Regions from separate parts of the Arthrobacter sp. JSM 101049 genome, predicted to be linked through region 3. Evidence: riboswitches for the same ligand, from Rfam matches in the RefSeq annotation. Region 3 holds a riboswitch; each other region holds the start of a gene.
The links. Region 3 has a riboswitch for thiamine pyrophosphate ahead of thiO (glycine oxidase ThiO). Riboswitches for the same ligand answer to the same signal wherever they lie in the genome.
Positions count from the first base shown of each region.

Region 1 (4,599 bases), on a different contig from region 3:
GTCCTTCTTCGTCGGGGTGGGCCTCACGGCTCCGGTGCCCAGGTAGTCCACGGTCCCGGGCGGCAGGGCTGCCACGGCGGCGAAGTGGTCCGGCGTGCTGGCGCTCAGGCCCAGCACCGCGTCCTGGCCGATCAGCCCGCGGACGGCGGAGGCCGGCAGGTCCTGTTGCCCGATGTGGACCCCGTCGACGGGGACCCCTGCGGCGCGGGCGGCCAGGTAGACATCGACACGGTCGTTGACCAGCAGCAGGGCACGGCCCGCGGTGTGGACGGCGCAGGCGGCTACCTCGGCCAGGAAATCCCGCGCGGGGAGGTCCTTGCAGCGCAGCTGGATGGTCCCGATCCCGGAGGAGACGGCGGCGGCCACGATGTCGGCCAGGGGCCGTCCGGCGGTGCTCGCGGCGTCGGCCACGAGGTAGATCCCGGTTCCCGGTGCCGGCGCCCTCATGCGAGCACCGCCGCGGTGGAGAGCTCCTGGGGGCCGGTGGCGGCCAGGGTGTCCAGGAACCCGACGGCGAAGGAGCCCGGTCCGGTCGCGGTGGCGGCGGCCCGTTCGGCGGCGACCGAGTACAGTGCGTGGGCGGCGATCGTGCCCAGCAGCGCATCGCCGTCGTTCGCGGCGACCATCGCGGCCACCAGGGCACCGAGGGAGCAGCCGCCTCCGGTGACGCGGGTGAGCAGGGGATCGCCGCCGTGCACGCGCACGGTGCGGCCGGCGTCGGTGACGAGGTCGACCGGTCCGGAGACCGCCACGACGGTCGGGCAGGACGCCGCCAGGTGGGTGGCCGAAGGCAGGGCCGCCTCGACGTTGTCCGTGGCGTCGACGCCGCGGCCGCCAGCACCGGAACCGGCCAGGGCGGGGATCTCGGAGGCGTTGCCGCGGACCACGGTGGGGCGTTCGGCCAGCAGCTCGGCGGCGAACTGGGTCCGCACCTCCAAGAAGCCGACCGCTACCGGGTCCAGCACCCAGGGGATGCCTGCCGTGCGGGCACTGCGGGCGGCCTCGAGCATGGCCCGGCGCTGTTCGGCGTGCGGCGTGCCCAGGTTCACGAGCACGGCGGAGGCCACCGGCGCGAACGCGGCAGCTTCCCCGGGGACGTCGACCATGGCCGGGGAGGCCCCGGCGGCCAGCAGGACGTTGGCGGTGAAATTCGTGACGACGGCGTTGGTCAGACACTGGACCAGTGGCGCCGAGGTGCGCAGCTTCTCAATGGCGTGGCCGAGGTCGGCCGGTGTATAGGTGGGCGCATGCACGGGCATGGGCGACATCCCTCCGCTAGTACGAACTAGATCAGGTTCAGACGGGTGTGATCTCAGTCCGCGCCCTCTGCGCGGACACCCCGTGTCGATGACCGCGAGCCTACCGGCCCCCGCGGCCGCAGCCAAGTCCGTGACCTGGTTCACCACCGGCGGGCGCTAAGGTCGTAGCATGGCCACGAAGCGACGCACCCGATCGACCGCCGCGACCGCCGCGACCACCGCGGGGCGCGGCCCGCAGCCCGCAGAGCAACCAGTGGCCGCCTCGCGGCGACTGCGCGACGCCGCCGATTCACGGCTGGCCCACCCGCGCAGATTCCGTGCCGGGCAGCTCAAGGCGCTCGAGCGGCTGCTCCAGGAGAAGGAGGAGGCGCTCTGCGGCGCGCTGGCCGCGGACCTGGGGAAGCCGGCTGCCGAAGCGCGCCTGACCGAGCTGGACCGCGTGAAGGCCGAGATCGACCACGCCCAGCTGCACCTGGGGGACTGGATGGCCGACCGGCACGTGAAGGTGCCCGTGTCGCTGCAACCGGCGGCCGCGCGCATCCAGTCCCGACCCCTGGGCCTGGTGCTGGTCATCGCACCGTGGAACTACCCGGTCCTGCTGCTGCTCGGGCCCCTGGTCGGGGCCCTGGCCGCGGGCAATGCCGTGCTCCTCAAACCCTCCGAACTCGCCCCGGAGACCTCCGCGCTGCTCGCCCGGCTCATCCCCGAATACCTGGACCCCCGGGCCGTCGCCGTGGTCGAAGGGGCGGCCGAGACGACGACGGAGCTGCTGGGCCTGCGCTGGGACCATATCTTCTACACCGGTGGCGAGCGGGTCGGCCGGATCGTCGCCCACGCCGCCGCCGAATCGCTGACACCGGTGACCCTTGAACTCGGGGGGAAGAGCCCCGCCGTCGTCTCCGACGGAAACTTCCCGGCCATTGCCCGCCGGCTCGCCCACGGGAAGTTCATGAATGCCGGGCAGACGTGCGTGGCCCCGGACTACGTGCTGGCCGTCGGCGCGGGCGCGGCCGCCGGGCTGCAGAAGCACCTGCCCCGGGCGATCGCCGCGTTCTACGGCAAGGATCCGTCGTCGAGCCGGGACTACGGGCGCATGGTCAACGACGACCATTTCGTGCGCGTGGCTGGCTACCTCGGAGACGGGCGCCTCGTGTCCGGCGGTTCCATCGATGCCGCCGAGCGGTACATCGAGCCAACGGTCCTGGCCGACGTGGACCCGGGGGCGCCGGTGATGAGCGAGGAGATCTTCGGCCCCGTCCTGCCGATCGTGCGGGTCGACCGGTTCGACGACGCCATCCGCTTCATCAATTCGCGGCCGTCGCCCTTGGCCGCGTACCTCTTCAGCGAGCGTCCCCGGCTGCACGCGGCCTTCGAGGACCAGGTGCGGGCCGGCGGCATCGGGCACAATGTCTGCAACATGCACCTGGCCGTGCCGGGCCTGCCCTTCGGAGGCGTGGGCGCGTCCGGAATGGGGGCCTACCACGGCAAGGCGGGCTTCGACACGTTCAGCCAGCAGCGGCCGATGCTCTCGAAGTCCGCGAGGCTGGACACCCTGCGGGCCGTCTACCCTCCTTTCGGCTGGGCCAAGCGCGGGATCATGCGCCGGCTCGGCTGAGCCCGGACACACCGGGACCCGGCCCCGCGGGATGCGGGACCGGGTCCGGGGCTGATTGCCCACCTATGGTTGGGCGGTCGATGGCTACTCGGCGGTCAGCGAGTCCACGTAGTCCTGGTTCTCGGAGATCCACTTGTCCACGATCGGGGCGTAGTTGTCCGTATCGGTGCCGTTGAACATCGCGTTCTCCAGTGAGAACAGGTGCTCATCGTCCATCTTGAAGTCCTTCATCCACTTCGTCAGCGTGGGGTAGTCCTTTTCGAAGTCCGCGTCACCGTAGGCGGTGATGTGCTCGGCGGTGCCCAGGGTGTTCTTGGGGTCCTTGAGATCCTTGATCGGGAACTCGTCGTAGGCCCAGTGCGGACGCCACAGGGTGACGACGATGTTCTCGCCGGCGTCGGTGGACTTCTTCAACTGAGCCAGCATTGCCGGGGTCGAGGAGGTCAGGAACTTCATCTTCTCCAGGCCGTACTCGGGGATGACCTTCTCCTCGGTGGCCTTGGTCAGACCGGCCCCCGGATCGATGCCGTAGATCGTGTTGTTGAACTTGTCCGCGTTTTTCGCCAGATCCTCCAAGGAGTCGATGGGCGCGTCCTTGTTCACGGCAATGGTCAGCTTGGCATTGTCGTACCAGGTGCCCAGCTCGGTCATCTTGTCGCCGTACTCATCCATGTAGTCCTTGTGTGTCTGTGGCAACCAGACATCCATGGTCAAGTCCAGTGCACCCGTGGCGACGCCGGAGAAGATGGGGGCTGCATCGGCCGTGGTCAGCTCCACGTCGTAGCCCTTCTTGTCGAGGACCTGCTTCCACAGGTTGGACACGGCGACGGCCTCATCCCAACCGGCCATGATGCCGATTTTCAGTTCCTTCTTGTCGTCGTTACCGGAGGCCGAGGCCCCCGCGTCACCGCCGGAGGTGTCGCCACCGCAGGCAGTCAGGGCCAGCGCCGCCGCTGCGGCCATCCCCATCAATGATGCGAGCTTCTTGTTCATTACTTGTTCCTTTCGTCGCGCCCCGAGGCCGGGGCTGCAGGGTCAGGCATTCTTGGCAGGCATGTTCGTGTGTCCGAGGGAGGCGGTGATGCGGTCCAGGAAGATGGCCAGCAGGACCACGGACAGTCCTGCTTCGACACCCAAGGGGGTATCCAGCGTGGTCAGGGCCTTGTAGACCTCCCCGCCGAGTGCTCCCGCGCCGACCATGCCGGCGATGACGACCATCGACAGCGAGAGCATGATGACCTGGTTGATGCCGGCCATGATGGTCGGCAATGCCAGCGGGATCTGGATTTGGCGCAGAATGCGCGCCGGCGAGGCGCCGAAGGCCTGTCCGGCTTCCACGACTTCCGTGTCGACGCTGCGGATGCCCAGTTCGGTGAAGCGGGTGCCCGGAGCCAGCGAGAACACGATGGTGGCGACGATGCCGGGGACCGGGCCGATGCTCAGCAGCAGCAGAGCCGGAATCAGGTAGACGAACGCCGGCATGGTCTGCAGAAAGTCCAGGATCGGCTTGACGATGGCCGAGGCGATGGTGGACTTCGCCGTCAGGATGCCCAGCGGGACGCTGATGACCACGGCCACGACGCTGGCGACCAGGACCAGGGCCAATGTGTTCATCGAGTTCTCCCACTGGTTCATCCCATAGATGAGCAGCAGCCCGAGGGCGGTGCCGACGCCCAGTTTCCAGCTCTTGACGAGCCAGGCGAGCGCGGCCAGGACGAGGATGAC
Region 1 is NZ_JBGFFC010000006.1:97,823-102,421, forward strand. Features, by position in the region: gene thiE (thiamine phosphate synthase) at 1-447, opposite strand, end outside; gene thiM (hydroxyethylthiazole kinase) at 444-1,259, opposite strand; TPP riboswitch at 1,251-1,352, opposite strand; gene AB8M85_RS14975 (aldehyde dehydrogenase family protein) at 1,429-2,874, shown strand; gene AB8M85_RS14980 (glycine betaine ABC transporter substrate-binding protein) at 2,959-3,867, opposite strand; gene AB8M85_RS14985 (ABC transporter permease) at 3,910-4,599, opposite strand, start outside.
Region 1: another riboswitch for thiamine pyrophosphate. It lies ahead of thiM (hydroxyethylthiazole kinase); the one in region 3 lies ahead of thiO (glycine oxidase ThiO).

Region 2 (4,599 bases), on a different contig from region 3:
GTTGCTGCCCGGCCGGCGGGCGTGCCGTGGCCCGTAGGCCAGTTCGTCGCGGACGGTCGCCGTCACGAACTGGTGCTCGGGCTCCTGGAAGACGGTCCCGATGCGGGTGACCAGTTCCCCGGCGCGCCACAGGTACGGCCGCGCGTCCCCTTCGGTCCCTGTGTCCGCCACGGCGGAACCGCGCAGCCCGGACCGGGCCTCCACGCGGCCGGCACGTTCGGGCAGCAGGCCGGCCAGGGTCAATGCCAGCGTGGATTTCCCCGCGCCGTTGGCCCCCGTGATGCACAGGGCGTCGCCGGCCCGGATGCCCAGGTCGACGTCGGTCAGGGCCGGTGCCGTGCGTGGCGCCCGGGCCACGGCCAGTCCCTGGGTCCGCAGCAGCCCGGTTGCCGGCGTCCCGGCGGGCTCGCGGGCCGGTAGCGGCGGGGTGTAGCCCGGGACCCAGACCCCGGCGTCGGCCAGGCGGTCGCGGAGGGGGCCGGGGGCGAACAGCTCGGCCGGGCTGCCCTGGCAGGCGACCCCTCCGCCGGGCTCCAGGACGATGACGCGGTCCACCGCGTCGGCCCAGGCCTCGAGCCGGTGCTCCACGATGACCATCGTCGCCCCGCTGCGTCCGACGGACTCCACCACGGCGTCACGGACCTCCCGGACACCGTCGGGGTCCAGGTTCGCGGTCGGTTCATCGAGCAACACGAGCCCGGGGCGCATCGCCAGGATCCCGGCCAGGGCCAGGCGCTGTTTCTGGCCGCCGGACAGGGCGGAAGTCGGGTGCTCCACGGGCAGGTCCAGGCCGACGGCATCCAGGCTCGCGGCAACCCGCGGCCAGATCTCCCCGGCGGGAACGCAGAGGTTTTCCGCGCCGAAGGCGACGTCGTCGCCGATCCGGGCTTGCACGACCTGGGTCTCCGGGTCCTGCTGCATGAGCCCGATCCGGCCAGGGGCCCGGCCGGCCGGCTGGCCGTCGATGAGCAGCTCGCCGGCCGAGGCATTGTCCTCGTCGTCCTGCAGCACGCCGGCGAGGGCATGCAGCAGCGTGGATTTCCCGGCCCCGGACGGCCCGACGAGCAGCACCCGCTCACCGGAGGCGATGTCCAGGTCCAGGCCCGAGACCGCCGGGACTTCGCGTCCGGCGTGTTTCCAGGCCCAGCCGCGGGCCCTGACGGTGCAGCCGCGCGGTGCCGGGCCGGCGGCCGCGGCGGGATCCGCTGTCGGTTCCAGGCGGTGGTTCATCGAATCAACCGACGATCCGCTCCTGGGCGGCCTTCCGCGAGGCCAGCGCCGACAGGGCCCCGGTCCGGGACAGTGCACGGGTCAGGGCCCAGCTGCCCAGCCCGGCGATGACCAGTCCGGAGGCCGCCATGCAGCCGACGTAGGCGAACTTCATCGCCGTCGTGTACTCGGGGAACCAGGCGAAGATGAAGGCATCGTTGACCCCGCCGAAGATGCCGGTCAGCAGCCCGGCCAGCAGGGCCACCGGAAGCGACCAGCGGCGGTAAAGGAACACGGCAACGACGACCTCGGCGCCCAGCCCCTGGACCAGGCCGGAGACCCAGACGGTCCAGCCGTATTCGGAGCCCAGCAGCGAGGAGACCACCGCGGCCACCATCTCGCAGAACAGAGCGGCCCCGGGTTTGCGGATGACCAGCGCCCCGAGCACTGCGGGAAAGAGCCACATTCCGGCCAACAGCGCCGACGATGGCGGGAAGGCGAGGAAGAGGAAATCGAGCAGGTGGTGGGTGGTGTTCCAGGCCCAGAAGATGACGCCGGAGGCGACGGCGATGACGGATGCGACGACGATGTCGACGACGCGCCAGCTGCGGCGCGTCGTGGCCGCGGCAGAAAGGGTGCTGCTCATGAGGGTGTCCTCCTTGGTGGTCAAGGAGGGGAGGGCAACGCGGCGGTTCCGCGTGTCCTGAGATTCTCGACTCCCTTCGCCGGTACGAGCCGGAGCAGGTTCGAGGGTCTGCGGCATTCCGCACTCTCAGCGTCCGTGTGCCCGGCCGTTTCCGGTCGGCGACGCTCCCCTGTCGTAGGTGTTTCAGTGGCCCCAGTCTACAGCGCGTTATGCTGGGCGGGTAACCACCTACCGACGGGAGAATCGTTCGTGAACGTACTACTGAAAGTCTTCGGCTCGGTGATGTCGATCGGTGCCGGATTCCTCGGCGGCAAGCTCGTGGACGTGGTCTGGGAAAAGGCGACCGGCGTCAATCCGCCCAAACCGGGGGATGCCGACGCGCAGGCGCAGGCGACCTTGCGCCAGGCGCTGGGATTCGCCGTCGTGTCGGCCGTTGTCGCGGCAGTGATCCAGGTGATGACCAACCGGGGGACGCAGCGGACCATCCGCCACTTCAACAAGACCGTCGACGAGGTCTGAGACCGGCTACCGGCCTTCGTCCAGGCGACGCTGGGCCTCGGAGACCACTTCATTGAGGTCGTCGAGGACCAGCGTTTCCTGTTTGAGGTGCTTGGTCCGGTAGGCCGCCCGACCGACCATGTGGGCCGTCACCGGCGCGGTGAGCAGTTGGAACAACCACGCCAGCAGCAGCACGGGCACTGCGGACCACGCCCTGATCTGCAAGGCGACCGCCATTAGCAGCAGGAAGAGCCCGAGCACCTGCGGCTTGGTGGCCGCGTGCATGCGCGAGAACAGGTCGGGGAAGCGCACCAGGCCGATGCCCGCGGCGACGGACATCAGCGCGCCGCCCACCATGCAGACCGCCGTGATCCAGTCCACGACGGTGTCGGCGGTTCCGCCCTCGACCAGGGCGATGACCATCATGGGTTCCTCCGATCCGTGACGTAGCGGGCGATGGTGACCGAGCCGATGAAGGCCACCAGGCAGCCGACGACGATGAACACGATGTGGTTCAGGTGCTGGTTGACGGCCATGTCCAGGCACAGCCCGCACATGATGATGACCAGCAAGACGTCCAGGGCGATGGTGCGGTCCAGGATCGAGGGGCCGCGGGCCAGCCGGACGAGCGACAGGACGGCCCCGATGGCCAGGGCGATCCCGGAGATCCAGGCGGCAATCATGATGGTCATGGCTGCTTCTCCGTTCCCTGGGCGGTGGCTTCCGCCGCCGACGCCTCCTCGGCGCGCAACGCCGCCAGCTCCTCGCGGCTGCCCATGACGCGGATCAGCGCCGCCTCGATGTCGCGGATTTCCTGGCGGAAGCCCTCGGCGTCCTCGTCGCCGTTGATGTCCAGCACGTGCAGGTAGAGGGTCGAGGTGGTGCGGTCGACCTCGACGACGAACGACCCCGGGATCAGCGTGAGAACGTGGCCCAGCGCCGTGGCCATGAGGTCCTCGTGGCTGCGCATGCGGATCCCCATGACGGCGTTGCGCACCCTGGGCCCGCGGACGATGGCCACGCCCATGACGTGGATGCTGGCCTTGACGACCTGCCACATGAACCGCAGGGCGAACAGCACGGCGTGCCAGACATTGAAGCGGCCACTGAGCTCGACCGGCGGTAGCTTGAAGGTCGCCACGACGGCCAGCGAGAGGATGAACCCGAACAGCAGGTTCCCGAGGCTGAAGTCCCGCCAGAGCGCCCCCCAGACCAGGACCATCCACAGCGTCAGGGGCAGTTCGATCAGGAAGCGGGCGCGCCGCCGTCGTGCCCGGGCCCGGGCTCCCCGGGCACCGGTGAGCAGCTCGGAGGGCCGTGCGGGGCGGACGTGGTGGCGGTGCGGGCTCATGATCCGCCTCCCGCCCCGAGGACGGCCTCGATGTAGGGGGTGCGTTCGACCATCTGCTGGGCGGCCTGGTCGGCCAGGTCGAACAGCGGTCCGGCGAAGACCGTCAACGCGACGCCCAGCAGCACCAGGGCACCGGTCGAATAGACCATGGTGCGCGGCAGCAGGGCGGTGTCGCCGCGGCCGCTGAACCGGCTGGCGGGCACGTCGTGCACGTGCTGGTAGGTGGTGGCGTGCCCGCCGCCGTCGGCTGCGATGAGCAGGAGCGGGTCCGGGTCCTCGGCGTCCTCGGCGCGGCGCCAGAACGCCCGGTTCCAGACGCGGGCCACGGCCAGCAGGGTCAGCAGCGAGGTGGCCAGCGCACCGGCGAGCAGGACCCAGGCCAGCGGTGTGCCCAGGTCCACGCCGCCGCGCAGCAGCCCCAGCTTGCCCAGGAAGCCGGAGAACGGCGGGATGCCGCCCAGGTTCATCGCGGGGACGAAGAACAGCACCGCCAGCACGGGCGAGAGCTTGGCCAGCGAGCCGAGCCGGTCCACGTTGGTCGTCCCGCCGCGGCGTTCCATGAGGCCGGCGACCAGGAACAGCGAGGTCTGCACGATGATGTGGTGGGCGACGTAGTAGATCGTGGCGGCCAGGGCGGCGATGCTGCCGGTGGCCAGTCCGAAGACCATGTAGCCGATGTGGCTGGTCAGCGTGAAGGAGAGCATGCGCTTGAAGTCCGCCTGCGCCAGCGCCCCCAGAATGCCCACGACCATGGTCAGCAGTGCCACCACCATCAGGGCGGTATGCAGCCGCTCCCCCGGGAAGAGCAGGGTCTCGGTGCGGATCATCGCGTAGACGCCGACCTTGGTGAGCAGCCCGGCGAACACCGCGGTCACCGGCGCCGGCGCGGTCGGGT
Region 2 is NZ_JBGFFC010000001.1:573,311-577,909, forward strand. Features, by position in the region: gene AB8M85_RS02695 (ATP-binding cassette domain-containing protein) at 1-1,230, opposite strand, end outside; gene AB8M85_RS02700 (ECF transporter S component) at 1,235-1,855, opposite strand; TPP riboswitch at 1,910-2,036, opposite strand; gene AB8M85_RS02705 (DUF4235 domain-containing protein) at 2,105-2,374, shown strand; gene mnhG (monovalent cation/H(+) antiporter subunit G) at 2,381-2,779, opposite strand; gene AB8M85_RS02715 (monovalent cation/H+ antiporter complex subunit F) at 2,776-3,045, opposite strand; gene AB8M85_RS02720 (Na+/H+ antiporter subunit E) at 3,042-3,704, opposite strand; gene AB8M85_RS02725 (Na+/H+ antiporter subunit D) at 3,701-4,599, opposite strand, start outside.
Region 2: another riboswitch for thiamine pyrophosphate. It lies ahead of AB8M85_RS02700 (ECF transporter S component); the one in region 3 lies ahead of thiO (glycine oxidase ThiO).

Region 3 (4,599 bases):
TGTTGTCGTGCTTCGCCGGCCACTTGCTTTTCGCCCGGGCCCCGTAGTCGTAGGCCCAGATGATCTCGTTGAGGAAGCAGTCCCGGCCGAAGATGGCATCGAGCATCACCTTGGCGTAGTGCACCTCGCGGTAATCGAGGTGAAGGTACAGGGTCCCGTCGTCCGCCAGCAGCCGCCAGGCCTCCAGCAGCCGGGGCTCCAGGAAGGCCCAGTAGTCGTCGAAGGCATCGTCGTAGCTGTGCAGGCTGCCCCGGATCGTGGAGTAGCTAGCCCCCTTGAAGCCCACCCGGTCCCCGGAACCGTCGGCGGCGCGCACCATCGTCGTGCGTTGGCGGGCCTGCTTGCGCCCGGTGTTGAAGGGCGGATCGAGGTAGACGAGCCTGAAGGCTCCGTCGGGAAGCGTCGGCAGGAAGTCGGCATTGTCCGCCTCGATGACCAGGTCCGGTCCGTCCGGGGACCATGAGGGCAGGTCGCTTGGCCGGGCCGGCGCCCCGGACACCTGTTCGGGACCCGCGTCGGGTGCGGACGACGTGGTTCCCACGGTCCTACTCGGAATCGTTGCGGTTGACGACCTCGCCGTGATGGCGGCGGGTCCGCGACCGGCGACGGCGTGCCGGGCGGTTCGCCTCGTCGGCGGTGCCCTGGGAGCCGGAATCGGCCGGTTGCCGGTTCGATTCCCCGGTGGCCTCGCGGTTGGGACGGTCGGAGCGTCCACGACCATGGCCCCGACGGCCGCCGCCGTCGCCGCCGGATTCCGTGCCACGGCCCCTGCCGCCTCCGCGGCCGGTGCGGGCACCGCGCGGGGAGGCGCCGCGTGCGCTCTCGCGGTCGCCGTGGTGTTTGCCCGTCTCGCCCAGGTCCTCGAGCTTTTCGCCCGAAAGGCCCTGGAGCCTGCGCTGGTTGCGCGGCAGGCGGCCCTTCGTGCCGGCCGGGATGTCCAGGTCCGTGAACAGGTGCGGCGAGGAGGAATACGTCTCCACGGGATCGGCCTGGTCGAGACCGAGGGCCTTGTTGATCAGCCCCCAGCGTGGGACGTCGGCCCAGTCAACGAAGGTGATCGCGGTGCCCTTGTTCCCGGCGCGGCCGGTCCTTCCGACGCGGTGGAGGTAGGTCTTCTCGTCCTCGGGGCACTGCAGGTTGATCACGTGCGTGACGTCGTCGACGTCGATGCCGCGGGCGGCCACGTCGGTGGCCACCAGCACGTCGACCTTGCTGTTGCGGAAGGCACGCAGGGCCTGTTCACGGGCGCCCTGGCCCAGGTCGCCGTGGATGGCGCCGGCGGCGAAACCGCGGTCGATGAGTTCGTCGGTCAGCTTGGCGGCCGAGCGCTTGGTCTTGGTGAAGATGATCGTCCGGCCACGGCCCTCGGCCTGCAGGATGCGCGCGACGACCTCGTCCTTGTCCAGCTGGTGCGCCCGGTAGACGACCTGGCGGATGTCCTTCTTGGTGATCCCCTCGTCCTCCGGATCCGCGGCGCGGATGTGCGTGGGGTGGGACATGTAGCGTCGCGCCATGGAGACGACCGCCCCGGGCATGGTGGCGGAGAACAGCATGGTCTGGTGCACCGCCGGAATGGCCGCCAGGAGCGTCTCGACATCGGGCAGGAAGCCCAGGTCGAGCATCTCGTCGGCCTCGTCGAGGACAACGATGCGGATGTTCTTCAGGTTCAGGTGCTTCTGCTTGTGCAGGTCGATCAACCGACCGGGAGTGCCCACGACGATCTCCACGCCGGCAGCCAGCTGCTCGATCTGCGGCTCGTAGGCCCGCCCGCCATAAATCGTGGCGATGCGCGCATTGCGCTTGGTGGCGGCCTTCCTGATGTCCTCGGACACCTGGTTGGCCAGCTCGCGGGTGGGCGCGACGATGAGCGCCTGCGGGGCGCCGGGTGTCGGGAGCTTGTCGTAGTCGGCGTCCCCGGGGCCAATGACGCGTTGCAGGGCCGGGATGCCGAATCCGAACGTCTTGCCCGTGCCGGTCTTGGCCTGGCCGATGATGTCGTGACCGCCGAGGGCCACCGGCAAGGTCATGGCCTGGATCGGGAAGGGGTGGACGATGCCGGCATCGGCCAGGGATTCGACGATGTCGGCCCGGACGCCGAAGTCGGCAAAGGTCTGTTCGGGGATTTCGTGCGGGGCGTCCTCGGTGGCAAGGGTCCCGTCGACCTCGAGCTGTTCGGTGCCGGTGTCATCGGTGAGTTGTTGCTCTGTGTTCAATGAAATCTCATTCGTTTAGGCGCCGGGGTGCGATGTGCTCAACGTCCTCCGGAATCCGGGGGCGGAGTCCACTGCGGCAGCGGCGCGTCCAGCGGAGCCGATCGTGGCTTACGAGCGCGAATGATCGCGCAAAAGGTGCAGGTTCGCTGGGAATTCCTGCCAAGTACATGCGTCTGGTACGACCGGGCATCCTTGTCTACCCTTCCAGTCTAGCGTGCACACGCCCGTTCGCCGCGTGCCACCGGTCGCCGCGTGGCGTGCGTTACGCTGGACCCGAGACCACGGGAGCCCGCGAACGGGCTGAGAGGGTGCTGCCGCAGCCGATGCGGCGGGGCACCGACCGATTGACCTGATCCGGATCATGCCGGCGGAGGGAAGGCAGCAGGCCAATGCACTGTGCAGTCGTGGGAGCCGGGATCATCGGGCTGTCCATTGGATGGGAACTGGCGCGCGCCGGACACCAGGTGAGCCTTATAGACCCGGCTCCGGGGACCGGGGCCACGCACGCCGCCGCCGGGATGCTGGCCGCCATCACCGAATACCACTTCCAGGAGCAGGACCTGCTGCGGCTCTCGGTGCCGGCCGCAGACGCGTGGCCGCGCTGGGCGCGTGCCCTGGAACAGGCGACGGGCCGCCCGACCGGATTCCGTGCCGGAGGAACGCTCGTCGTCGCCGCCGACGGCGCGGACCGGGAGGCGCTCGCGGAGCTGGCTGCGGCCCAGCGTGCCGCGGCGCTGGACATCGGCGAAGTCGGCACGACGGCCGCGCGGCGCCTGGAGCCGCTGCTGGCGCCGCGGCTGGCCGGGGCCTTTTCCGCCCCGGGCGACGGGCAGGCCGACCCACGGCGGACCGCTGCCGCCCTGCTGGCGGCACTGGCCGCCGAGTCCCGGGTCCGATGGGTCAGGCAGGAGGCCACCGCCGTCGTCCCGTCCGATCACGGCTCGGCCGTCGATTGCGGGCGTCCCGGATCGGGGCGGAGGGAAACCGTACCCGCCGACGAGGTCATCCTGGCTACGGGAACCGGCCTGCCAGGTGGCGCAGTCGCCCTGCCCGGCCTTCCGGCGGGACTGCGGCTCGCCGTGCGTCCGGTCCACGGCGATGTGCTGCGGTTGCGGCCGACGCCCGCGTTCCCGCGCCCCGCCGGGGTGACGGTGCGCGCCCTGGTATCGGGCCGCGCCGTCTATGTGCTGCCGCGCAGCGACGGCGAGGTCGTGCTCGGGGCGACCGAACGCGAGGACGGCCACACCGGGGTCAGCGTCGAGGGCACGCACCGGCTGCTGCGCGATGCCCTGCGGATCATGCCCGGCCTGGGGCACTTTGAACTGGCCGAGACGACGGCACGGACCCGACCCGGGACCCCGGACAACCTTCCCCTGCTGGGGCGCATCGGCCCGGGGCTGATCGCCGCGACGGGTTTCCACCGCCATGGCGTGCTGCTCAGCGTGGCAGCGGCCAGCGCCGTCCGGTCGCTGATCGGGCACCGGGGCGACCGACCGCACGACGCCCCCGCACGGCACCCGCCACCGTTGGCCACCCTCGCCCCCGATGCCCTGGCCCCTTTCGACCCCTGGAGGTTCTCATGACCGCCTGTCCCGCCCTGGTCCTCAACGGATCACCCGAACCATCCACCGACCTCAGCGTCCTGCAGCTCATCGAACGCGAAACCGGCCTGGAACTGGGCCCCGACGGCCGCACCACCGCCGGGGCACCCTGCGGCCTGGCCGTCGCCGTCAATGACGAGGTCGTGCCCCGGTCGGCCTGGGCGGGGACCCGGCTCCGGCCGGGGGACCGGATCGAGCTGCTGGCGGCGGTCCAGGGTGGCTGAGCCGTCCGCCACCGACAATCTGGTTATCGACGGCGTCCGTTTCGACTCGCGGCTGATCACTGGCACGGGCGGGGCCCCGGGCCAGGACGTGCTCGAGGGGGCCCTGCGGGCGTCCGGCACTGAACTGACCACCGTGGCCATGCGCCGGCACGCGGTGGCCTCGGGCGGTGAATCCCTCTTCGACCTGCTCCGGCGCCTGGGGATCCGGCTGCTGCCGAACACCGCCGGCTGCCACACGGCCCACGAAGCGGTGATGACGGCCCGGATGGCACGCGAGGCCGTGGAGACGGACTGGATCAAGCTCGAGGTGATCGCCGACGACGAGTCGCTGCTGCCCGATATCCCCGAATTGCTGGCGGCCACCGAGACGCTCGTAGCCGAGGGGTTCAAGGTCTTCGCCTACACGAACGACGATCCGGTGGCAGCCCACCGCCTCGAGGACCTCGGAGCCACAGCCGTCATGCCGCTGGGGGCGCCGATCGGCACCGGGCAGGGCATCCTGAACCCGCACAACATCGAATACATCGCAGCACGCCTGCAAGTGCCGGTGGTGCTGGACGC
Region 3 is NZ_JBGFFC010000002.1:311,974-316,572, reverse strand. Features, by position in the region: gene AB8M85_RS06550 (site-specific DNA-methyltransferase) at 1-469, opposite strand, end outside; gene AB8M85_RS06545 (DEAD/DEAH box helicase) at 546-2,213, opposite strand; TPP riboswitch at 2,485-2,606, shown strand; gene thiO (glycine oxidase ThiO) at 2,603-3,796, shown strand; gene thiS (sulfur carrier protein ThiS) at 3,793-4,038, shown strand; gene AB8M85_RS06530 (thiazole synthase) at 4,031-4,599, shown strand, end outside.